DNA from 4 places in the Paenibacillus sp. OK076 genome. Region 1 is predicted to be linked to each of the others. Evidence: riboswitches for the same ligand, from Rfam matches in the RefSeq annotation. Region 1 holds a riboswitch; each other region holds the start of a gene.
The links. Region 1 has a riboswitch for cyclic di-AMP ahead of BMY78_RS14405 (3D domain-containing protein). Riboswitches for the same ligand answer to the same signal wherever they lie in the genome.
Positions count from the first base shown of each region.

Region 2: it holds a riboswitch for cyclic di-AMP, as region 1 does, so the genes downstream of both, BMY78_RS31720 (C40 family peptidase) here and BMY78_RS14405 (3D domain-containing protein) in region 1, are expected to answer to the same signal.
Region 3: it holds a riboswitch for cyclic di-AMP, as region 1 does, so the genes downstream of both, BMY78_RS02670 (HAD family hydrolase) here and BMY78_RS14405 (3D domain-containing protein) in region 1, are expected to answer to the same signal.
Region 4: it holds a riboswitch for cyclic di-AMP, as region 1 does, so the genes downstream of both, BMY78_RS06170 (C40 family peptidase) here and BMY78_RS14405 (3D domain-containing protein) in region 1, are expected to answer to the same signal.

Region 1 covers NZ_FOCH01000001.1:3,271,980-3,277,890, reverse strand. The annotation lists gene BMY78_RS14420 (M20 family metallopeptidase) at 1-773, opposite strand, end outside; gene BMY78_RS14415 (ABC transporter substrate-binding protein/permease) at 955-2,418, shown strand; gene BMY78_RS14410 (amino acid ABC transporter ATP-binding protein) at 2,405-3,127, shown strand; cyclic di-AMP (ydaO/yuaA leader) riboswitch at 3,414-3,609, shown strand; gene BMY78_RS14405 (3D domain-containing protein) at 3,612-4,280, shown strand; gene BMY78_RS14400 (polysaccharide deacetylase family protein) at 4,414-5,202, opposite strand; gene BMY78_RS14395 (prenylated flavin chaperone LpdD) at 5,350-5,694, shown strand; gene BMY78_RS14390 (PspA/IM30 family protein) at 5,824-5,911, shown strand, end outside.
Region 2 covers NZ_FOCH01000011.1:26,890-32,800, reverse strand. The annotation lists gene rbsK (ribokinase) at 1-112, shown strand, start outside; gene BMY78_RS31730 (c-type cytochrome) at 452-811, opposite strand; gene BMY78_RS31725 (GNAT family N-acetyltransferase) at 962-1,456, opposite strand; gene BMY78_RS31720 (C40 family peptidase) at 1,863-2,333, opposite strand; cyclic di-AMP (ydaO/yuaA leader) riboswitch at 2,337-2,474, opposite strand; gene BMY78_RS31715 (hypothetical protein) at 2,727-3,569, opposite strand; gene BMY78_RS31710 (M1 family metallopeptidase) at 3,580-5,571, opposite strand; gene BMY78_RS31705 (YwhD family protein) at 5,673-5,911, shown strand, end outside.
Region 3 covers NZ_FOCH01000001.1:619,401-625,311, reverse strand. The annotation lists gene BMY78_RS02695 (hypothetical protein) at 64-342, opposite strand; gene BMY78_RS02690 (zinc ribbon domain-containing protein) at 441-686, opposite strand; gene BMY78_RS02685 (organic hydroperoxide resistance protein) at 892-1,311, opposite strand; gene BMY78_RS02680 (Nramp family divalent metal transporter) at 1,758-3,053, shown strand; gene BMY78_RS02675 (HAD family hydrolase) at 3,201-3,893, opposite strand; gene BMY78_RS02670 (HAD family hydrolase) at 4,064-4,462, opposite strand; cyclic di-AMP (ydaO/yuaA leader) riboswitch at 4,580-4,755, opposite strand; gene BMY78_RS02665 (glutathione peroxidase) at 5,122-5,598, shown strand; tRNA gene BMY78_RS02660 (tRNA-Leu) at 5,745-5,827, opposite strand.
Region 4 covers NZ_FOCH01000001.1:1,326,706-1,332,616, forward strand. The annotation lists gene BMY78_RS06150 (xanthine phosphoribosyltransferase) at 1-566, shown strand, start outside; gene BMY78_RS06155 (hypothetical protein) at 665-994, shown strand; gene BMY78_RS06160 (hypothetical protein) at 1,118-1,336, shown strand; gene BMY78_RS06165 (carboxymuconolactone decarboxylase family protein) at 1,454-1,783, shown strand; gene BMY78_RS06170 (C40 family peptidase) at 1,889-2,353, opposite strand; cyclic di-AMP (ydaO/yuaA leader) riboswitch at 2,359-2,490, opposite strand; gene pelA (pectate lyase) at 2,901-3,860, shown strand; tRNA gene BMY78_RS06180 (tRNA-Leu) at 3,975-4,058, shown strand; gene BMY78_RS06185 (X2-like carbohydrate binding domain-containing protein) at 4,391-5,911, shown strand, end outside.

The DNA of each region.
Region 1 (5,911 bases):
ATCTGAATTACACGTTGAGTGAGAATATTCAACTCTTTTCTCGTTGAGGCACGTACATAGAATTGAGCAGAAGCGTAGTCAGGAATGATGTTGGCTGCCTGTCCTCCGCTGTTGATAACCCCGTGGATACGAACCGTACTTTTCACTTGTTGACGGAACGCATTAATGCCATTAAACGTCTGGATAACCGCATCCAGGGCATTGATGCCTTCATGTGGACTTGCAGCAGCATGCGAAGATTTCCCATGGAATTCAAATTGTACGGCATCAATAGCCAGGGAGCTGCCAGATTTCTCATACGCGTAATAAGGATGCGCCATCAGTGCGATATCACAGTCATCGAATAAACCCGCTTCAGCCATAGGCACTTTGGCCCCACGTGTTTCTTCCGCTGGTGTACCGAACACTTTCAATGTTCCGCCCACTTCATCCAGTATGGACTTCAGACCTACCGCAGCTCCGAGGCTCATCATGCAGATCAGATGGTGCCCACAAGCATGACCGATTTCCGGTAGTGCGTCGTATTCACATAACAGGGCAATGGTCGGACCTGGCTTGGATGCAGCATACGTACCGATGAATGCGGTGTCCAAGCCCAGGACAGGAGCTTCTACGGAAAAACCATGGTATGCAAGCTCTTCTTTTAACCGGGCAGAGGCGAGGTATTCTTCATTCCCAAGTTCGGGATTCGCACCAATGTATGATGAAATCTCTTTAAAACGGGAAGCATATTGATCAATTACAGTGAAAATTTGTGTTTTGGTATGTGTCATGCTGGACTCCTTAAGCAAAAATGAAAATAATTCAATAATTATATCATAGTTGCGGTTATTTTTCAGAAACTAGTCAGGATTTGTAATGTCGAAATGCATTGCATAATCATGCATTCTACTTTATAATGACTCAGGCATCAACAACAGAAAGCATACAAAGTATTATAAGGGGAGAACAGGGTTGAAATTGATTAGTCGTTACACCATGATGCTGCTAGCTCTTGTGGTCTTGTTAACTACGGTTGCACCTGTTGCGTCGGCAACGGGAACTACAGGCAATTCAGGCAGTAAAAAGCTGGTGCTCGGTACAAGTGCCGATTTTGCACCATATGAATTCCATAAAGTGATTGATGGTAAAGACCAAATCGTCGGATTTGATATTTCGATTGCTAAAGAAATTGCTGCGGATCTAGGCGCAGAGCTTGTAATAGAGGATATGGGTTTTGACGGACTTCTTCCTGCGTTACAGAGTGGTCGTGTGGATATGGTCATCTCTGGAATGACGCCAACGGATGAGCGTAGACAAAGCATTGACTTCTCCGATACCTATTATAAATCCAAGCAAGTCATCATGATTCGCAATGCGGATAAAGATAAATATCCAACCATGGCTGATCTGGAAAATGAAAAAATTGGTGTCCAAAAGGGCTCCATTCAGGAAACGATTGGCCAGGGAATCCCCGGCGCAAAACTGACAGCACTTGATAAAATATCTGATATCGTACTGCAATTGCAGACCAATCGTGTAAATGCTGCAATCGTTGAGGATACGGTAGCTGCCGGTTACCTGGATGATGTGATTGGACTAGCTCCGGCTATTCCGGATGAAGAGCAGGCCGAAGCGGCAATCGGGATTCGTAAGGGCAATACGGAATTGCTGAATGCAGTGAACGGAACGCTCGAACGTCTGAAAAGCGAAAATAAAATCGATCAGATGGTCACTGAAGCAAGCCAGTTGATGGCAGACAAGGTGAAAAAAGATCAAAACATTTTTCAAGTGTTCTGGCAATACAAAAGCTTTTATGCAACAGGTGTGGGTTACACCCTATTACTGTCTGCACTCGGTGTAATATTCGGGGTAATTATCGGTTTGATCATCTGTCTGTTACGTCTGCATGACGTCTCAATTCTGCGTTGGATTGGAACAGCTTACGTTGAAGTTATTCGTGGTACACCAATGCTGGTTCAATTGATGATTATCTATTACGGGCTTGCCTTGACGTTCGGTATTACATTTTCGCCGCTTCAGGCGGGGATTATCACACTATCCATTAATAGTGGTGCCTATCTTGCGGAGATTTTCCGTGCTGGTATACAGGGTGTGGATCGCGGCCAACTGGAAGCAGCTCGTTCCCTAGGAATGGGCAGAGGTGCGGCCATGCGCTTCATCGTGCTCCCACAAGCGTTCAAAGCGGTGTTGCCGGCGATCGGTAATGAGTTCGTGACCATTATCAAGGAATCCTCCATTATCTCGGTTATCGGTATGGTGGACATTATGTACCAGGCAAGTGTGGTCAAAAATATTACGTATCAAGGGATGAATCCATTCCTGATTGCGGCAGCCATCTACTTTGTGCTGACGTTCATTTTGTCCAAACTGCTGGGTCGACTGGAAAGGAAGTTGGGTGCAAGTGATAGACGTTAGACAATTATATAAATCCTATGATAAGAACGAAGTGCTTAAAGGCATTAACGTAACGATTGGCAAAGGCGAGGTTGTCGTGGTCATCGGTCCGTCCGGATCGGGGAAAAGTACCTTTTTGCGTTGTCTGAACTTACTGGAGAAACCTACTTCCGGTGAGATTAACTTTGAGGGAGTTTCGATCACTGACCCGAAACACAACATTAATGCAACTCGTGAAAAAATGGGGATGGTATTCCAGCATTTCAATCTGTTTCCGCACAAAACGGTGCAGCAGAACATTACGATTGCTCCCATTAAAGTGAAGAAACAGCCTGCACATGAAGCGGAACAAATCTGTGCAGATTTGCTCAAGACGGTGGGCCTCTCTGACAAAAAAGACGCCTATCCAAATCAGCTGTCCGGTGGACAGAAACAACGGATAGCTATTGCAAGAGCGCTCGCGATGCAGCCACATGTCATGCTCTTTGACGAGCCAACGTCTGCACTGGACCCTGAAATGGTGGGTGAAGTCCTGGATGTTATGAAGCGGCTTGCAGAGGGCGGCATGACCATGGTAATTGTAACGCATGAGATGGGCTTCGCACGCGAAGTGGGTGACCGCATCCTGTTTATGGATGGCGGGGTAATTGTAGAAGAAGGAACGCCTGCTGAAGTGTTCGGTGAGCCCAAGCATGCACGTACACGTGACTTCCTTGCTAAAGTGCTCTAATACATCCAAGTTATTCAGGATGAAGATCAGGTTGAAATTGCAAAATGTATAATTCGGATGAGAATTTCATCCCCCTCATACATCCCTGTCGACGACACGTCGGCAGGGATTGTTTTGTTATGTAAGGATACGCACGGATTAACATAAAAAGTAACGTTTCTGTCATCAGCGATATAAGCTCAAATAGACATTTTTTGAAAAAAACCGCTTAGATTCAGCCATGATGTTGAAGTGAATTAGACGGATGGTAACATTTACTACGACTCTTGGTTACAAAATTGTGATATATTTGTTCCTGCCGAAACTTCCGGAGTTGGGAGTGCGGGGGATGTAACGTTGCAGAGTGTGCTTGGGGGAGAATCAATTGCACACGGCTTGGGGTGAATTAGGGCTACATATATTTGAATGTAATTGAACCTATAGGGTGGTTTCCTCCATCCGAATCCGACAACTAACTTCGCAGGCATAATGAGGGAGGAAGACCATGATTAACAAGAAACGTATAGCCAAAACAGCAACAGCTTTGCTGACAGCAGCAATGCTCATTCAGGCCGTTCCGGCTCATGCTGATTCAGTTCATGTGGCCAAAGAAGGGGATACCTTCTACACCTTATCCAAACAATATGGAGTTGGACTTAACGCTCTGATCAAAGCGAACAATGACATTTCAGCTTACAACATTTATGGTGGTTTGAAAATTACGATTCCTGGAAAAACAACGTACACAGCTTCTGCTGCAGAAGCTAAAACGGAGGCTAAAACGATCACTACTGCAAGTCTTGACGTTAATGCAGATAGTAAAGTTGTACAAGCCTGGGGAAAAACGTTTGATTACAGCAAAGCGGTCGATGTCAAAGCAACAGCATACTCCGCGGACGCTTCCGAAAATGGAGGATGGGGTGCTGTGGACTACTTCGGTAACCCGCTCGAATTGGGAACCATTGCAGTAGACCCAAGTATTATTCCATTGGGAACTAAGGTACTGGTAACAGGTCATACACACCCAGGACTGCCAAAACAGGCATTTGTCGCTACGGCTCGTGATGTAGGCAGCGCCATTAAAGGCCATAAGATCGATATCTTTATTCCTGGCAGCAAACAATCCGTGAGCACATTTGGTATTCAGGATGTTGAACTTTACATTTTGAAATAAAATTCAAATCGTAGCTGCACATCATCAGATGTGACTCCAACTAACTCTATTCTAACAGTAAAGGGTGTCCCTTAATCACGATAAAGTGATTGAAGGACACCCTTTTGAATATCCGACTTCTAGATTCTTTGACCTATTTGCCCTTTGGCAGTTCCAGCATTTCGTCCAAAGTCACCAGCTCGTACCCGCGGTTACGCAATTCCTCGATAACTTCAGGCAACGCCTCGATGGAACCACTCAGCTTCGATCCGACACCGCCTCCTGCATGCTGAAGAACAATGGAACCCGGTTTGACGGCGGACAGGATGTTTTTTTTGACTTCCTCTTTGGAGAGGCCCTTCCAGTCCAGGGAATCGACATTCCAGTTCACAATGCTGTAATGCTGTTTGGCTGCCCATTGCAGCTGCTGTTCGTTAATGTCGCCATAAGGTGGACGTATCATTTTGGGTGTGTACCCCACCAGATCCCGAATAATATCCCCGGTATGTAAGATTTGTTTGCGAAATGCATTCATGGTCAGCTTACTGAACTCCGGGTGATTGTAGCTGTGATTGCCAACAATATGCCCTTCCTTCACCATGCGTTTCACTAAATCCGGATGTTTCTCGGCGCGATGTCCCACAATGAAAAACGTAGCCCGCACCTTGTATTTCTTTAGAATATCCAACACCTTCGGGGTGAACCGTGGATCAGGTACGTCATCAAAAGTCAGTGCGACCTTTTTTGTCGAGGGGCCATTCGTTTTGAATGTATCCGCATATTTCTGTCGGAGCTGTCCCAGCGTCAGCTGCTCCTCTTCGGAAGAATCAGACTTCGAAGCAGGTTCGGTTTGCGGGCTTGAAGAAGCCCATAACTGAGCAGGAGCGTAACTTCCTCCCAGAAGAATGACCATGATGGATAACATGATGAGGCGTATACGCATGTTAGTGCCTCCTTTTCCCAAATTGCGTTCTCTTTGGTATGCCCGGGGCCATCCGTATTTATGCATGATGTGAGATGTTTCATTGCTGATTCAGAAAATCAAAGCCATAATTCCACCATATATATAGAAAAGGACAGGTGGAGCAGGATGAGTACATACGACTTAAATTCCGTTCGGTTACAGGTGATCGAAGCAGGAGAAGATAAGGTTTTTATAATAACTGGAGGCAGATCACACATTGGAGCAGTAGCGATATTTTATCCGGATCGTGAACGGGTGAGTGGAGCTACGGTGCATATTCCAGGACATAAAGAACAAGAACTGTGTGAAAGACTGGCACGTAAGGCTGCCCTGCATTTAAAGGTAACCGTCACTGTGATTATGGGGATTCACTTTGACGCCATTACGCGGATGCAGATTGATGAGATTGTGCAGACTGCAGAGAAGCTGCTTGATGAGGAGCTGTGCCAAACGGGTCGACTAATTCAATAGTTCGATGTAAGCAAAATAGGCTAAAATCGTTTTTTATGATTTTTTTTGTTAAAATTGAAACGAGTAGAACATTGCCACGTATGTATGATTATATACAAGGATGAACTATCGACTAGGAGGAATACCATAATGTCCATTTTCAAACGATTACGCGATTTAACAATGTCTAACATTAACTCTATTATTGACAAGGCAGAAGATCCGATCAAGATGACGG
Region 2 (5,911 bases), on a different contig from region 1:
CGCCATGGGCGCGGCTGCGCTGTCCGTGACGAAGCTCGGCGCCCAGTCCGGGATGCCGTTCGCACGTGAAGTGGAGGCTTTCCTGGCTGAGCAGCAGGCAAAGACGCCGTAAAGTATGATGCTTTGCTTAGAACGAGTCATAGACAGCTGTATCGGGATCGCTTATGCAGCCGGATAGCCATGGCTCGTATGTTTCTTACTGGAGCATCCTACGCATTGAACACATGAATATGACCAAGAGGCTCTTACTCTCCCGACAGGGGGAATAAGAGCCTCTTCTTCTTATGAACAGTTGATCAATTCAGCGACCACTGGAATACGATCGACTACGTGGTGCATCCAGAGCGATGATGGCTTGGAGCATGCGTGAGAGCGAAAGGACGGTTGGGGTCCCTCGCTTTAACACGCGTGTAATCTGAATCCTATGATTCGCTGCCTTAGTCTTCTAGCCTTACTTCTTCTCCGCCAGCCACATCGCAATATTCGCGATTTCTTCATCCTTCAGCTTGTCTTTGAACGAAGGCATACCGCCGCTTTTACCTTTGACAATCGTGGTATAAATCTTCTCCACATCGTCCTGGCTACCAATCTTCTGCAGACTAGGGCCCATACCCCCTTGAAGCTGATCACCGTGGCAGGTAATACAGTTTGCTTTGACCAGTGCCTCAGCCTGTCCTGCATCCATTGTAACTTGTGGCATCGTCGGTTTCGCTTCTTCTGCAACTTCCTCTTTCCCTGGAAGCGTAAACATTAGTACAATAGCTAAAGCGCACGCTGCAAAAAATACCCCGCTCATGATCCATTTGTGCATCCCTTATGTCCCCTCCAGAATGAAAGATCATCTAACTTGAAACTATCCATATCATTATAACGGAACCTGTAGTGACATCATAGCATTTTGTGGTAATTTTTTGAACTAATCACATAACCGGGGACTTTTTAGGGTGATTTTATGCACTATTTATTCGCGTGGACCTTCATAGACCATACAGTAAAAAGGTTTCAAACCGCTCGGTGTCTGTCGTTCGTATGTATCCTTCGTAACAAATCCGGCTTTGAGATAGACGCGAATGGCCCGGTCATTCCAGGTCAGAACTTCCAGATCAATTTCGTTTGCAGGGTTCCGGCGAATGGCTTCCTGCACAATGGCCAAGACAAAAGCCTTCCCTTGCCCATGGCCACATCGATCGGGGTGCATGCCAAGCCCAATGCGGGTGACACCTTCAAGCGGGAAGTATTGAGCGAAACCGCAAATCTGCTCATCCTCTCCCAGCACCACCGCATATTGTTCCTTCCGTAGCTGGGGATCGCCGAATTCTACTTCAAGTGCTTTCATTTGCTCCCAGGGCAGCCAGCTATAAATATTATAAGGCGGGTCATACTGCCAATCGCAGATGAGCTCCGCATGTTCTTCTTGCATGGGCACAACGTGAAACGTCACAGGGGCTTCATCCATACAAAACTGCACGCTCCTCTCATTGTGAACAAGCGATAATGATTTTGATTTGTCCATATCTATATCTATATCCATATGTCATTCCATATCTAAGCTTGTTTTCACTCTACAAAAGAGGCGTTCATTTGGCAAGTCCTCGTTTTAGAAAAAAAAGTGAAACAAAAGTTCCGGTAATTTCGTTTATATTATAGTAGGATGGGTAAAAACATGATAAGAGCACGGACGAAGCAATGAAAATAGCTCTAAAAAACTTAAACTTAGGTTTGATCGCTATCCCGAATGCTTTGAAGGAAACGAAGCACAAAAAAACCGCCGGATCCATTCCTGCGGAGAATGTACCAGACGGTTCTATTATGCTTCGTTACAGTAGTTTTATTGTTCCAGCATGACGTTGCTCAGCTTGTCCCTAGTCGATGGCCAATGTCTCATATGCATCCGTGCTCATAATGCGTTTAGCGCCAACATAGCGGTTAGCCCAGTAGCTTTCACTTAATTCGCTGATGGTAACTCCTTTGGAAGAAGAGGAGTGTGCAAACTTTCCATCCCCTACAAAGATCCCTACGTGCGAGACCCCTTTACCCGTTGTATTGAAGAATACCAGATCACCTGGTCTCATTTCCATACGGGATACCGAATCACCCATGTCGAATTGTGAACTCGATTGGCGAGCCAGATCAATACCCAGCTTGTCGAATACATAACTTGTGAACCCAGAGCAGTCAAAGCCGTTAAGCGTTGTTCCTCCGCTTTTGTATGTAGTTCCCATTGCTGAATCAATGACTTGGTCCATTTTTGAATCTGCGAATGCGCTGCCTGCTCCAAGCGATAATGCAAATGTGAGGCTAAGTACAGCTGCGGTTAATTTCTTTTTAAACAAGAGATATACCCCTTCCAATGCCTGCGAGGTTAGCTTAAGGATTCGGTTGAAGGTCCCCTATGATCCCTCTGTTGCAAGATCAATTCACCCATAACTGGTTCCCCCGCTTCCCAGGTGCTAGGAATTTGGCTATGCTAGTTATGCACCTGCGAAATCAAGAAATGACGATTAAATTTTAAGTAGTTACAAATATGAAGGTAAAGATTACAAAGTTGTTACTAAAAACTCACTGCGATTATTGTAACAGAGGTATATCACTTTGGCAACGTTTAACAACAAAATTAGCAAAAAAAACCTCGACCTTTGACGGGGAAAGGTCGAGGTTTGCTTGTTTAAAGGCTTTTGATGAAAACAACTTTACATAGAGATGGTAACCATTTTTAACCGTGCACGTTAATCCTTGATCGAATTGGACTGCCATAACCGGAAATGGGCGCATATTTTCCATAGGCTTAGCAAGCACCGGGCAAGTGGATACGTCTGTTGTAGTATAAGACCAGTTAAACCCGTTAGTAACCATGAAGCTGAAGTAAAGGCACCAAAGACCAGCAGATGAAGGCCGCCCAGCATGACAGCGATGCCGATCAGAGTGATGACCTGGCGTAGTGCAATCCATAGAGCTTGAAACGTACCACGCGCTCCGCCTTCCCCATCAGGAGCTGAGATACCAAACTGCATGTAGAGCAGGATATGATGGATAACCCACCCGTATACAATCCAACCAGCAACATAGGGAATACCAGGCAAGAGCAGATGGAGGGAATGAAAACCTTCCATAAAGATAGAATAGAGCTTTGGTGCGAGCCAATAAGCAGGCAGCAGCAGCAAAAGGGTACGAATGGTGTAAAGCAACAGCATCGGTTTCCACAAATTTTTGATGCCACGAATGAATGGAATGCGCTCTTCCGAATGATTATAATGCTGGAGCGAGTAGAGCAGCCCTGCCTGAATGAGGGGGCTAATCAGCATCCGTAGCAGCAGCATAGCCCCTAAAATCCATAAATAGCGATGGACCTCCGGATTCGTTGTCAGGCCGAGTTGGCTCTCCATTTTGAATAAAATTGTACTGAGTTCCCCTGCATCAGGGTCAGGATAACGCAGGAGCAGCGGGACCACAGCTGACTGAACCATTCGATAAAGAAAGTATCCCCATACTAATTGATAGAGAAATAAAAGTGCTGCAATGAACATATGCTGACGGACGAGAAACCAGCCTTCACGTATTTTCGCTTTCACTGTATCCACCTCACCATGACAGACTTCCGAATATGGCTTCTATAAGTTTGGTTGCACTCATGCTCCAGCGGGATTTGGTTGGCTCATCCAGTCCGGCTTTCAGAAAATTGTTCATATGATGGTTCTCCAGCACAATGGTGTACAGCGGATCAGTCATAGCCCAGGAAACAGGGGAAGTATAGGTCAGTTTGTAGGTAATGCGCTCCTCGCTGCCATCCCATTCTTTCGTCATGGTTTTCCCGTCTTCGAACATAATTCGAACAGGCACCTTCTTATATTCACTGCCTTTTTTCTGGACTGTTACAGACGACTCGTACAACGTTTGACCGTCTTTCAGGATAGGATTGATGGTGATCTTCTCCACTGCAAAGTCAGCCATGCCATCTCCATATACATATTGATTAAAATAATCGGTCCAGGATGTACGGGTCACTTGCTCCACGACCTTTTGAAAATCAGACGAAGTAGGGTGTTTGAAACGGTATTTCTTTACATAGGTCGAGAGAATACGCTCCATCGTTTTGGCACCAACCTGTTGTTCTATTCCGAGTAAAACAAGCTTGCCTCGTGTGTATACGTTCGCTGCATATTGATTCTGGGAATCAAACTTCCAGGAGTTCTGTGTCAGTGGAGCCGGAGAAGTAATGAGACCTGATTGTACAGGCAGATTCGGGATAAGTCCGTATTCCTGTTCCATCACTTTGTCTTCTGCATAGGAGGTGAATCCTTCGTCCAGCCAAGCCTCTTCGAATTCATTACTCGCAACCATGCCGTAAAAATACTGATGCCCAATCTCATGCACAACCGTGCGTTCCAGATCGTAACCAGGTGTAGAATCGTCCGCACCGAAGGCGGTGACCAAGGTAGGGTATTCCATTCCTCCTGCGCCGTTCCCCGATTTGGGCGGGACAACAATGGACAATGTGGAATACGGATAAGGGCCAAACCACTTGCTATAGTTGGATAGCGCCGCTTTGGCGGCGTAGAAATAACGTTCCTTCAGATCCTCATGAGCAGGGTCGAGATACAGCTTGATTCGAACACCTGGCACATTGGGAGCAGAGAAGGGTTCTTCCGCATAAACAAAATCAGGAGAGGCTGACCAGGCAAAATCATGCACATCATCGGCATAGAACTGATATATTTTTTCGCCGTTCTTCACAACCGCTTGCTGGGTTGGGAATCCAGTAGCAGCTACTTTGTATGTTTCCGGTACCCGAATACGCACACTATAGATACCGAAATCGGCGTAAAACTCTGAATTACCGTGATACTGATGCAGATTCCAGCCTTCGTTCGTTCGACCTCGTGTGCCTACTGGCTCATATACGCTAAGTTTAGGGAACCACTGACCAGCCATAACGAAATGATCTGCCGTTCCCATGCGGGCAAAAATTTGCGGTAGCTTGACCTCAAATTGGGTGTGAAGCGTGATGCTTTCACCGCCTTTAACGGGTTTGGGCAGCCGTACCTTAATGAGAGTAGTATCTTTCATGTTTCCATCATCCGGTTGCACATACTGCATCCGATGCATGAGAGAAAGCCCGTCCTCTGTTTTCATTTCTTTGATCTGCATGGAACCATAACCGTTCGTGGGCATGACATCACCGCGAAGCTTTCCCCCGGATTCTTGCATAAAAGTGGTGTCAGCAGAAGAGAAGGCATTGGGATACATGTGAAAATAAAGCTCACTGACGGTTTTCTTACCTGGATGTGTCCAGGTTATCGTCTGAGTTCCTCGCAGTACATTCCCGTCTACCAGCTTCACATCCATGTGATATTCCACTACGCGGTTGCTGAACACTTCAGCGGTAGGTGTCTGTATACTTTCCGGAGATGTTTGGGTTTTGACGGGTGCCGTAGGCTTGCCCGATTCCGGGGCGAGCACAGGCAAGTCAGAATGAATGGAGCGTGTGGAACCCAGACCAAGCCATATCCCCCCGGCAACTACACACAGGGCTATAATTGCGGTGAGCCAGCTCTTGGCGCGTCGTGGAATCATCGTTAAATACCTCCCGTTGACAAGCATCTACAGCATGTATATGTTTGCATTGGGGCGATTATTAGTTAAAATATTTGTATCAACCCTTGGAGGCTATAAACATGGACCAAAACGAGCAAAACGGCAAAAAACAGATTGCCTTGAATATCGTTAGTGCAAAGAGCAAACACAAAGGCTTCGGTGCAGGTTCCATTGATCTGAACAACCTGTCTCCAGTTATTATTGATAACGGAGAAGCCAAGATCGATATTGGCGCGATGCATGCCAAGAGCAAGGTAGAGCGTAACATCAAGTTCTCGACCAACCGTGAGGACGTACCCAATGGGCGCCAGGTATGGCT
Region 3 (5,911 bases), 2.7 Mb from region 1:
AGTGTAGCGGAAAATAGAAAAAGAGCGCAGGCTCAATGCCCACGCTCGTATCTGTCTTGGCAATTACTCAGCAATTGCCTTTTCCATCCATTGGTCATCAATCATCTGTTGATGCAGGTCACCAGCCCACTGGTCCATGCATTTGCAAATGAAATCTTTGCGACATACCGGACAAGGCGTTTTCTGTAGACGGCTGATATTGGTCAGCTTCCATTCCGGGGAATGGGAGTAGAATACACGGCATTGTGTGCCGTCTACCAATTTCATTTTAAATTCATACAATCCATCTTCCTTGTTGCCACTAGCTAATTCTAAATTTGCAATACGCGGTCTATAAGACATGGATATCACCTGTTAATTCAAATTTGGTTCATGCATTGACACTTCTCAGTACTAAGTCATATTAAAGAAATTTTAGTTCGATGTCAACTCACGCACATTTATCCCCCAAATAGAATATCAAGAATGGTACCCACCTGACCCTGCTTTTTCCCTTTCAGCACATCCGGATCGAATACTTCAACATATCCACAGGAAGAACAGGCGACGAAGAGATAATGATTGTGCTGAATATCAAACATTTTGCTAAGTCCCGCTCCTGACATGGATACTTCCTTAATGTTGCAATCCGTACCCCTGCATTTGGTGCATACAAATCGCCGTTCTATCATCTCTTCAATACTCATGGTCGTTCCCCCTTATTCGAATGTATGACTTCAAGCAAGAGTAGATTATGTAAAATAGTACGCTGTTCAACATGCAATCTCCTGCATCGCAACTGTATTATACAATACAAAACCCTGCCGAAGGCCAGCAGGGTCTTGTACTCGAGCATCAGGCATCCAAGGATACCCTGCTCTATATGTTCCCTTTACTCCTGCGAGTCAGGTCTTAAACTACATTAAGTACCACATCAATATTGCCGCGAGTTGCCTTGGAATAAGGACAGAAATCATGTGCCTTACGAGCAAGATCTTCTGCTTGACTGTGATCGACGCCAGGCATGCTCACATCCAAACGTACAGACAGTTGGAAACCATCATCTGCCGGATCTTTGCCGATGGATACATTACTGGTTACCACCACATTCTCCAACTTCACGCCCGCTTTGCGTGCCACATTGGCAAGAGCACTTTCATAACATGCACCATATCCCGCTGCAAAGAGCTGCTCAGGATTGGTTCCTTCACCACCTGCGCCTCCAAGTTCTTTTGGCATTTTCAGATCATGCTTGAGCACTCCATCCGAAGAAGCCACCGAACCTGTACGTCCACCTTTAACTGTTGCTGTTGCTGTATATAAAGCTTCCATTAAGAATCTCTCCTTTACCTTTAAGTTTTTTTGCTGCCTACAATTCAATTTAAACTTCTGGCTCATTTTGAAACGGTTGTTAATCCTTATTCAGCTTTTACAACTTTTTTATTTTCATGCATTTGGGATGAACACAGGTAATTTATCTAGGGTTGGGTAATATACTAAGGCACATTTACTCCTGCTAAATTTTGTCCCTCTACACAAAAGTTGCACTAGACAAAAATAATTGAAGGAGTACAATGTAAGTATCAACATAAACGTTTAGACATATGTGGAGTCGTTTAATTACGCTTTTAAGATTTTGGTTTCAATGTTCAAATGTAATCAAAGGAATGACACCGTTCCTCTTCATATAGAATATCAATACTTCAAAGTCGGGTGATTATATTATGAGTAAAAAAAATCCGTTCAACACTCCTTCAAATGAGCCATTAGCTGCGGGTATGGCCCCATCTCTCGGGGAAGCCCACAGCTCCATGAAGGTGCCTCAGAACGCTGCTTGGTGGAAAAAGTTCCTTGCTTTTGTTGGACCAGGTTATCTGGTTGCCGTTGGATATATGGACCCAGGGAACTGGGCAACGGATATTGCCGGTGGCTCACAGTTCGGTTATACATTATTGTCCGTTATTCTGATATCAAATCTAATGGCTGTGGTATTGCAGTCTCTTGCTGGCAAGCTCGGGATTGTCACAGGACGGGATTTAGCGCAAGCCTGCCGCGAACGATTCAGCATGCCTGTAGTCATGATGTTATGGATTTTGTGTGAGCTTGCGATTGCAGCCACCGACCTTGCCGAGGTTATTGGTTCAGCCATCGCTCTCAAGCTGCTGTTCAACATACCCATGCTATACGGTGTCATTATTACCGCTGTCGATGTACTGGTCATTCTTTTGCTGCAAAATAAAGGCTTCCGCGCATTGGAATCGCTCGTTATTGTGCTGATGGCTACCATCGCCCTCTGCTTCGGGATTGACCTGTTTCTCGCTAAACCGGATATGGGCGGCGTCATGCATGGTTTTGTACCCAGTGCCGAGATTTTGCAAAATCCAGCCATGCTCTATATCGCCATCGGAATTATTGGCGCAACCGTGATGCCCCATAATCTGTATCTGCATTCTTCTATTGTGCAGACCCGTCAGATTGAAAAGACACCTCAGGGTAAAAAAGAAGCGATTCGTTATACCACTATGGATTCAACCATCGCTTTAACGCTGGCCCTGTTTATCAATGCAGCCATCCTGATTCTGTCAGCTTCCGTGTTCCATAGTGTAGGCATGACTCAGGTCGCGGAAATTACAGATGCTTACCATCTGTTGACACCACTTCTGGGTACCACCATTGCAAGTATTCTGTTCGGTGTAGCCCTGCTGGCTTCAGGCCAGAACTCAACACTCACCGGCACGTTGTCCGGACAGATTGTAATGGAAGGCTTCCTGAACATTCGTATTCCGGCGTGGCTTCGTCGACTGGTAACACGTCTGATTGCAATCATCCCGGCCGTCATCGTAACAGCCATTGCCGGAGAGCACGGAACAGAGGAACTGCTGATTCTGAGCCAGGTTGTGCTGTCACTGCAGCTGCCCTTTGCCGTCATTCCACTGGTGATGTTTACGAGCGACAAAAAAAGCATGGGGGCTTTTGCCAACAAGCTGTGGCTCAAAATTACCTCCTGGATCATTGCTGGAGTTATCGTTGTCCTGAATGTGTATCTAATTATCCAGACTATTATGTTATTCTAGGTTACATGGAACTACGCCGTATTTTGTCTAACTCAAAAAGGCTGATCAACTCAAGAAACGTATCCCTTGAGACGATCAGCCTTTCCTTTTATATGTTTAAGCAGCAGCCTAATCCATACTAATCGGATCTTAAAAGCCGCACTTCATTTAGTTGTCCGAATTCGGAGTTACCATCAACAATGGAAGAAGCTCCTCCAGTGATTTAATCGTCCAGTCTGGACGTTCTGCATCCGCAAGCTCCGGCTGGAACCTGCCATAACCCTGCAAAATCCGGATCGTGTGCATGCCCAGCTTCTTAGCTGGAATAATATCATTATCGATCCTGTCGCCGATCATGACCGCTTCCTCGGGTTTACATCCCGCCTGTTTCAACGCTACAGCATACAATTCAGGATCAGGCTTGGACACTCCTTCTTCAGCCGAACAGGCCAGCACATCCACATACTTGCGCAAGCCGTAGCTATTCAGTCGATTTTCCGTCCCCGGGCTCTGATTGGCAATGATACCAATCTTATAGTGCTGCGACAACGTCTGAAGAACAGCGTCGGCTGACGGGAAGGGTCGCTCAAGCTCTTTGCGGAACTTCAGCTTCTCCTGTATCTGTTCCCGGTGCCCCTCATCGCTGATCAGAGTACGAATAGCCAATTTCATCGGCCATTGCTCGTAATTTCGGTAGGAGGCCGCAAATATGTCTCGCACCGTCTGCATCTCCACCTGATAACCAAGCGCACAAGCTTCACGAACGAACTGACCGATAATATCATCTACCGGCTCCCATTCGTCCACGAGCGTATCCCCCACATCAAAGAACAACCATTGTATTCCACGTACATCCGGCACGCCTATTCCTCCTCGTTAGCCACAGGAAATTATCCCTATTTCCCAAACCATAAAAAAGAAGACCCACCATCATGCATGAGTCTCCTCAAGAATCCGTTTTATTCATGATTTCAATTATAACAGGCAGCTGACACTGGATCAATCACAGGAATAGTACGAGCCACTAGCCATTAGCCATTAAGCAGAAATCCAACTTCCCCGTTCAAGGAATATACAATACGGTCTGCTCCCATTCCCCGATAGATCCCTTTGGGATGACTTTGTTCGGTAATCACACACAGGGACTTGGATGTCCAGGATCGGCAGATCTGCAAATATCGACAGGTTAGGTTTAGGCTATTTTCAAAAATAAAAACATTGCCGACACTGCCTTGCGGCAAAAACCATTTCTGAGCTGCAGCCGTGTTCATGCGAATGACATGCTCTACACCGATTCTCCGGAGCCTGCGCTCTTCCCCTGCACTGTTAGTCAGAACGGCAAACGGCATTTTTTTGTACATCAGCAATTTGATAAATTTACGTCCTGCTTCATTTGGAGCAGTCACTAAGATCATCTCTTTATCCATCATTCGTTCCTCCCTTGGCGTGAAAAGACAACAAAAAAGAAGCGTGGGGGACCAAGGCCTCCCGGACGCTTCTTCAATAATCCATAGCAAAAAGACACTATGAACCAGCGTACGGCTTGTTGCCTCTCCCTTTAACGCTTACGAGGTTAGCTGACGGATTCGGGCGCGAGAGTCGCCCTATTTCCGGCTGTCACCGGAAAATTCACCCCATGGATGCCCACTGTCCTGGACAGTTCATCCTGTTGGTTCCCCCGTTTCCCACCCATGAATGAATGGAAACTCAGCGATTAAAACATCGTTCTTATATCATCATAATCAGAGCGATATTATCGTTTGTTTCGTTTTTCATGTAAAATTTAATTTAAATTGGAATTACGATATGAATCATACACCCGTGCCATATTGGTGTAAAGTCTGCGCAGATCACCGAATCGACGGATTTTTGCCATTTCACATCAATAATAGCGCTTACAACACATCCATTCTCTACCCATCTCTTCAAAGCTCTCTAATTCTCTCTCTAGCGAAAATAAGGTAGCAAATCAGTCACAGATCATACACGACAGCTTGAAATGGAGTTAAAAAAGCAATATAAATTTTGCAATATTTAATTGCAATCAATATAATAGAGGATATAAGAAAATGAGATGGAGGCGATTTTCATGTCAGTCTACGACTACAAAGTAAACACCCTTCGCGGTCAGGAAGTTGAAATGTCCAACTATCGTGACAAAGTACTGCTTATCGTAAATACAGCAAGCCAATGCGGCCTTACACCTCAATTCAAAGGTCTGCAAGAACTTCAGGACAAGTTTAAAGACTCCCCATTTGAAGTTCTTGGTTTTCCAAGCAACCAGTTTGCACAGGAAAAGGGCTCCTCTGACGATATTGCTGAGTTCTGCCAGATGAACTATGGTGTCAGCTTCCCGATGTTTGAGAAAATTGATGTGAATGGTTCAAGCGCTCACCCTCTATTCCAGCATCTTACCAAAGAAGCACCGGGCGTACTCGGCTCCAAAGCCATCAAATGGAACTTCACCAAGTTCCTTGTGGATCAGAACGGTCGTGTTGTGAAGCGGTATGCTCCCAAAACAACACCTGATAAAATTGAAGCAGACATCAAAGCATTGCTTAAATAACAAGTAAAGGCCATCCCACCCCGGCAGACAGCATGAGCATGCATTCAGGGGAATCGGATGACCTTTTTTTTCGGACCCGGTTACTGTAAAAAACACAAAAAAAGAAGCTCCCCATACGGGAAGCTTCTTCTTAATCGTTCTTATGATGCGGTCGAGAGGACTCGAACCTCCACGGGTATATACCCACTACCCCCTCAAGATAGCGTGTCTGCCATTCCACCACGACCGCATGTCGTAAATAATCGGCAACAGAATTGATTATACCCGGTTCATGTTTAAAAGTAAAGCATTTTTATTAATATTATTTTAACTG
Region 4 (5,911 bases), 1.9 Mb from region 1:
AACGAATTTTACAAGAAGGCGTAGTCATGTCAGATCAGGTGCTGAAGCTGGATGGTCTGCTGAATCACCAGATTGATCCTGCATTGACGATGGAAATGGGAAGGGAATTTGCCGCTCGTTTTCGTGAAAGTGGTGTAACTCGGGTCATTACAGTGGAGTCTTCCGGGATTCCGGTCGCCTTTGCTGCTGCACATGAACTGGGTGTTCCGCTGGTATTTGCTCGTCGCAAAAAAACACTTTTGGCTGACCCCGATGCCTACTGTGAAAGAGTGCCTTCTTTTACCAAAGGGATTGTAACGGATATTATGGTGTCCCGTGAGTATATTCATGAAAATGACCGTATTTTGTTTATTGACGATATCATTGCCAATGGCGATGCTGCTCGTGGTGTCATCAAAATTATCGAACGTTCGGGTGCGGAACTGGTTGGATTCGGTGTCGTGGTCGAAAAATGTTTTCAGGCCGGAGCGCGCACCATTCGTGAGCAGGGCATTCCGGTTGAAGCGTTGGTGCGTATTCGTTCTTTGAACGATGGCACCGTGCAATTTGACGATAACGAATTGTGACTTTTTAAAGGAAAAAGTGCCTATTTTTATAACAATGCCTTTGCATGACCGCTGATTTCATTTATAATGGGGTTATGTTAGGGAGAGGAGGCAACACCATGGGTAACCAACCGGCAACAGAACAATTTTTTATTGATAAGCTGGCGGAATCGAAAGTACATTTTGAGCGTGCCCTGGATTGTAAACATACGGAATTCGATGACCTTTATCCCTATATGATTGAACATCCTCAATTTTTCTGGTACAAACGCTACGTTGCCTGGTCAGAATTGCTGACGATTGTAGGCTTGTGCGAAGAGTTGTCCTTCTCTTGGAAAGAACAATTTACACCGCATCAAGTGGAGTACCTTGAAGAACGTGTGATGTCCGCCAAAGTGCTTGATTTTTGGTTTGAGAAGAACGACAGCAAAGAGCACGCGCAGCGGTAACTTTCAGTCGGGACATACTTTCGAATGACATGACAGTCCAATACAGTCACGTGAGACCTAAATGACTTTTCATTTAGGTCTCTTTTTGTAAATAATTTTTTTGGGAAAGTAGGCGCCATGAATATGATCAGTGATGCAGAATTGGATGCACTGCGTTTATCGGGTGAAAAAGTAAGGGTAGTACGGGACGAGATTCAGTCCAATGATGTGACAGGCATTGTGGTTGCCTGGGACGGGGAGCAGGTGCTCATTCGCCGTCAGAATCGTCGTGTGGTCAAGCTGGACCGGAAATATCAGTATCAGTTGTTCAGCGAGCCACGTAAGAGTCCGCTCGAAGAATAGGACGTGTGTTTTTAGGTTCATTTACCATGGGTGTTTTGGCATAATTGCACCTCTCGGGTGAAAAGATAGGTACAGTGAGAGCTTGTAACATATCAGCCGAGAGGATGTGCGGTAACCATGACATTAATGAATGATAAGGTTCATGCCTATAAAGATCAGATTGGTGAATTAAGCGACGTGCTGCCAGCTGTGGTGAAGTCTTATCATGAGTTCACTGGAGAATGTTTTCAGGCAGGGGCGATTGATGCCAAGACCAAACAGCTGATAGCGCTGGGCATTGGTTTGTTTGCAAACAATGAGGTATGTACGTTTTACCATGTGGAAGAGGCGCGTGCCAAAGGAGCGACCGATCAGGAGATTATGGAGACGGTTGCTGTGGCTGGAGCCGTAGGCGGAGGCCATGCGTTGTCTCAAGGTGCAATGAGAGTACAGAAGGCTCTACATTAAGTATAGAAGTCTACAGCACAGCGGATTTGTAAACAAAAGTCCCAAAACAAAGAGGAGGTCCCGGATTCACCCGGAGCCTCCTCTTTGCGCTATTTCCAATCAAACTTATATTTTGCCCAGCATTTTGTTATACATAAACTGACCTGTTACCCGGCGTGCTGTTACATAACGATCATTGAAATATGGATTGGATAATTGGGTGATGCTGACACCCTTACTGCTGGAAGCATGAGCGAACTGTCCGCCCCCGATATATACTCCTGTATGAGAAATGCCATTGCCCATCGTATTAAAGAATACCAGGTCACCTGTACGCAGATTAGCTTTGGATACCGGTGTTCCGGCCTTCGCTTGCTGCTGGGAAGTACGTGGTAATTCAATGCTATATTTGTTGAAAATATATCTCATAAATCCAGAGCAATCAAACCCGGCGAGTGTCGTGCCGCCCCATTTGTAAGGAATGCCTGTCATGTTGTTAACGACGGTGTTAATACTGCTTGCCTCTGTGCTTGCTGCACCGGATGTAAATAGAACTGCTGCTCCAAAAATAGAAATGATAAGCTTTTTCAAAATTGTTGTTCTCCCTTCGATGCCTACGGAGTTAGCTAAGGGTTCGGTAGAAGGTTCCCTATATTTCCTATGTATAAGAATAATTCACCCAAAATGGTTCCCCCGTTTTCAAACATGAAACTCGGCAAATGAATAATTAAGTTTTTGTAACCTTTTGAAACTATATTGCATAAATGCGAAAATGTCAAACCGATCTTGAACCCTTCTTATCATCTCAATGTTAACGGAATTATCGCTTTTTATGTAGAAATAACTCGAATGATGGGTTCTAATAAATGACAAAAAAGTAACTACTGTTTCAGAAGGAGAGAAATTGGACAATTTATTGGCTTTCTCACATCCAATTAGACGATAATTATAGGTTGTCCAAAGAATTTGTTACATGTTGTTGCAAATATTGACAAAATTCATATTTTTGCATAGAATTCTTTTTGTATATTCCATTTATTGTATTAAAAGAAATAGTTTGATTTTAAAACAAATATAAGGGGGATAGATTAGCAGGGGAGCAGTTTGCAGAAAATGAATTGAGGAGTGTTTCTAATCTATGTTGAAGGCAAAAACAAGGTTTGCATCTTTGGTTATGGCATGTACAATGGTTTTCTCCGTTGTCGGAATGGTATTTCAGCCTGCTGCTAAGGTCTCTGCTGCAGACGCCTCTGGAACGACAGCAAGTATCTCGGACATTTTGAAGAATCAACATCCAGACGGGGGATGGAAGAAGGATTACAAAGAAACAAGTGGTGAGTGGGCCAAATCTACGATTGATAACAAAGCTACATACTCAGAAATTAGAAGATTAGCCAAGGAATTCAAAAAGACGAATGATCCGCGTTATTCGGCTGCTGCCATCAAAGGAATCAACTTTTTGCTGAATATGCAGTACTCCAATGGGGGTTGGCCACAGGTATACCAAAGCTCCGGTTATCACAAGCACATCACCTTCAACGACGATGCCATGATTAATGTCATGTACATGCTGGATGAAGTAGGTGCACGTAAAGGAGATTTCTCATTCATCGACAGCTCTCTTGCAGATCGTAGTAAAAAATCAGTTGCCAAAGGTGTAGAGGCTATTCTCAATACACAGGTTGTAGCGAACGGTAAACTGACTGCATGGGGGCAGCAGCATGATTCCAGTACCCTTAAACCTGCAGGCGCTAGGATTTATGAAGTGCCTTCTCTGAGTGCTGGAGAGAGCAGTACAATTGTGAAGTTTTTAAAAACTAGACCGGCTAACTCCAAAATTACTGCCTCCATCAAAGCGGCAGAAGCCTGGTTCAACAAAGTTAAAATTACTGGTTACAAGTATGTCAGAGAAAACGGAGACAGCCAACTCATTGCAGATTCAGGTGCAGCGCCAATTTGGGCACGTTTCTATGAAATTGGAACGGATAAACCAATCTTCGTAGGACGTGATGGGGTTGTGAAATACAAACTCAGCGATATCGATAAGGAAAGAAGAGGTGGGTATGCCTGGTACGGCAACTGGCCCTCCAAGATCTAATTTATAAAATGCTTTACACATGAGAAGAGGATAATTTTTTGTTGACACTAATTACCTGCACATGATATATTATTTATTGTCGCCGCGATATAATTTCTCGGAGATAAGATATACGCGGTCGTGGCGGAATTGGCAGACGCGCACGGTTCAGGTCCGTGTGGGCTAACCCCCGTGGAGGTTCGAGTCCTCTCGACCGCATCATGTGCAACACGAAGAAAGGTTCCTAGAATGGCATTGCTGCCACTCTAGGAACCTTTTTTATCTGTTTACGGATCAGAGCGGTTGCTCATCCTGAATGTTTTTTCAACTATTCCTTCAACTTGAGCAAAGAAGAAGTTGATCTTTGTTTATTTATCCAAAAATGGAAAAGTGTTCGTTATGTGACGGTTTGCCCCTGTATTTCAGGTTTAATGTACGTAAAATACCGAAATGTACCTATCCTGAGCATCCTTCATCTACTATTCTCTTCTCGTATGGAAGCGCTATCAACAGGGATTTGAATGACCAAATTCAGAGGGGGTAGGGATAATTTGAAACGAATCGGAAAAAGGATGGCAATGTGTTTCATGGTATTCATGATTGCGGTGGTGCAGTTCGGGATTATGGGAACGACAGGCGGCAATGTGGCACAAGCAGCAGATAAGAGTCTGGCCCAGAAGCCGTATATGGGTTGGAGCAGTTACAGCATGCAGGTATATGACGGGGCGGGTAACTGGACGTCGGCCGAGAGTATTAAGAAGCAGTCGGATGCCATGCGCGAGAAGCTGCAAGCCCATGGATATGAATACATTAATATTGATGCAGGCTGGAACGGTGATGAAGATGAATACGGCCGTCCTATTCCGAGTACTGTTCTTTATCCAAATGGATTTCAGGAGGTCATCGATTATGTCCATAATAACGGACAGAAGATCGGGATCTATCTCATTCCGGGATTATCAATCACCGCTTATGAAAAAAATCTTGAGGTGTATGGAACGGGTGGGGCATGTCGTATGCAGGATATTGCGGTAAAGCCGCTCGTTGTTATGGATGCTTGGGATTCGTACACTTACAAAATTGATTTTACAAACCCTTGCTCACAGAAGTACATTGACTCCATCGCGGATCTTCTTGGCGAGTGGGGCATCAACTTTGTCAAATTCGACAGTGTGACGCCAGGATCAGGGATTAATAACCTGAGCCGGGATGCACGCGGTGATGTAGAGGCATGGTCCAAAGCCCTGGACAGAAATAATATCTGGTTTGAGCTTTCCTGGGCGCTTGACCATAATTACGTGGACTTCTGGAAAAAGTATGCGAACGGCTGGAGGATCGATTGGGATGTTGAAGCCTACGACAGTAGTAAGGGGTTAACAGAATGGTCGAGTATTTCACGCTTATTCCCCATAGCAGCCATCTGGTGGCGTGATGCAGGTCCTGGAGGCTGGAACGATTTTGACTCCCTGAATGTCGGGAATGGCTCGATGGATGGTCTGACCAGAGACGAGCGGAAGACCGCGACGACGTTCTGGGCAATCTCTTCAGCACCGCTTTATACAGGTAATGATCTGACCAGGCTTGACAGCTATGGGCTGGAGCTTCTGACGAATGATGAGGTCATTGCGGTCAATCAGGCCGGACGTCCAGCTCATCCCGTTTCCATGGACACCAAACAGCAGGTATGGTATGCGAATAACGGAGATGGTACGTACAACGTAGCTCTGTTCAATCTGGGCAATCGGAGTGCCGAGGTCAAAGTGAAATGGAGTGATATTGGCCTCGAAGGTCCGGCTTCGGTCCGTGATCTCTGGAGCCATTCCGAACTGGGGAATTTTAATCATGAATTCAGTGGCGGCGTACTGGAACCCCATGCTTCCCGGATGCTTAAGGTAACCGCACTGAGCGGCACATCAGCCGTTAATGATGATGATACGGGCATGCGCTATAGTGGGGATTGGAAGCGTAATGGAGGCAAGGAGCAAATCGATGGCAGACAGGATCTGAGCATCGCCATTACGGATTCCTCAACGACCACTGGTCCAGCCAATATGAATACGCAGCAAGGAGCT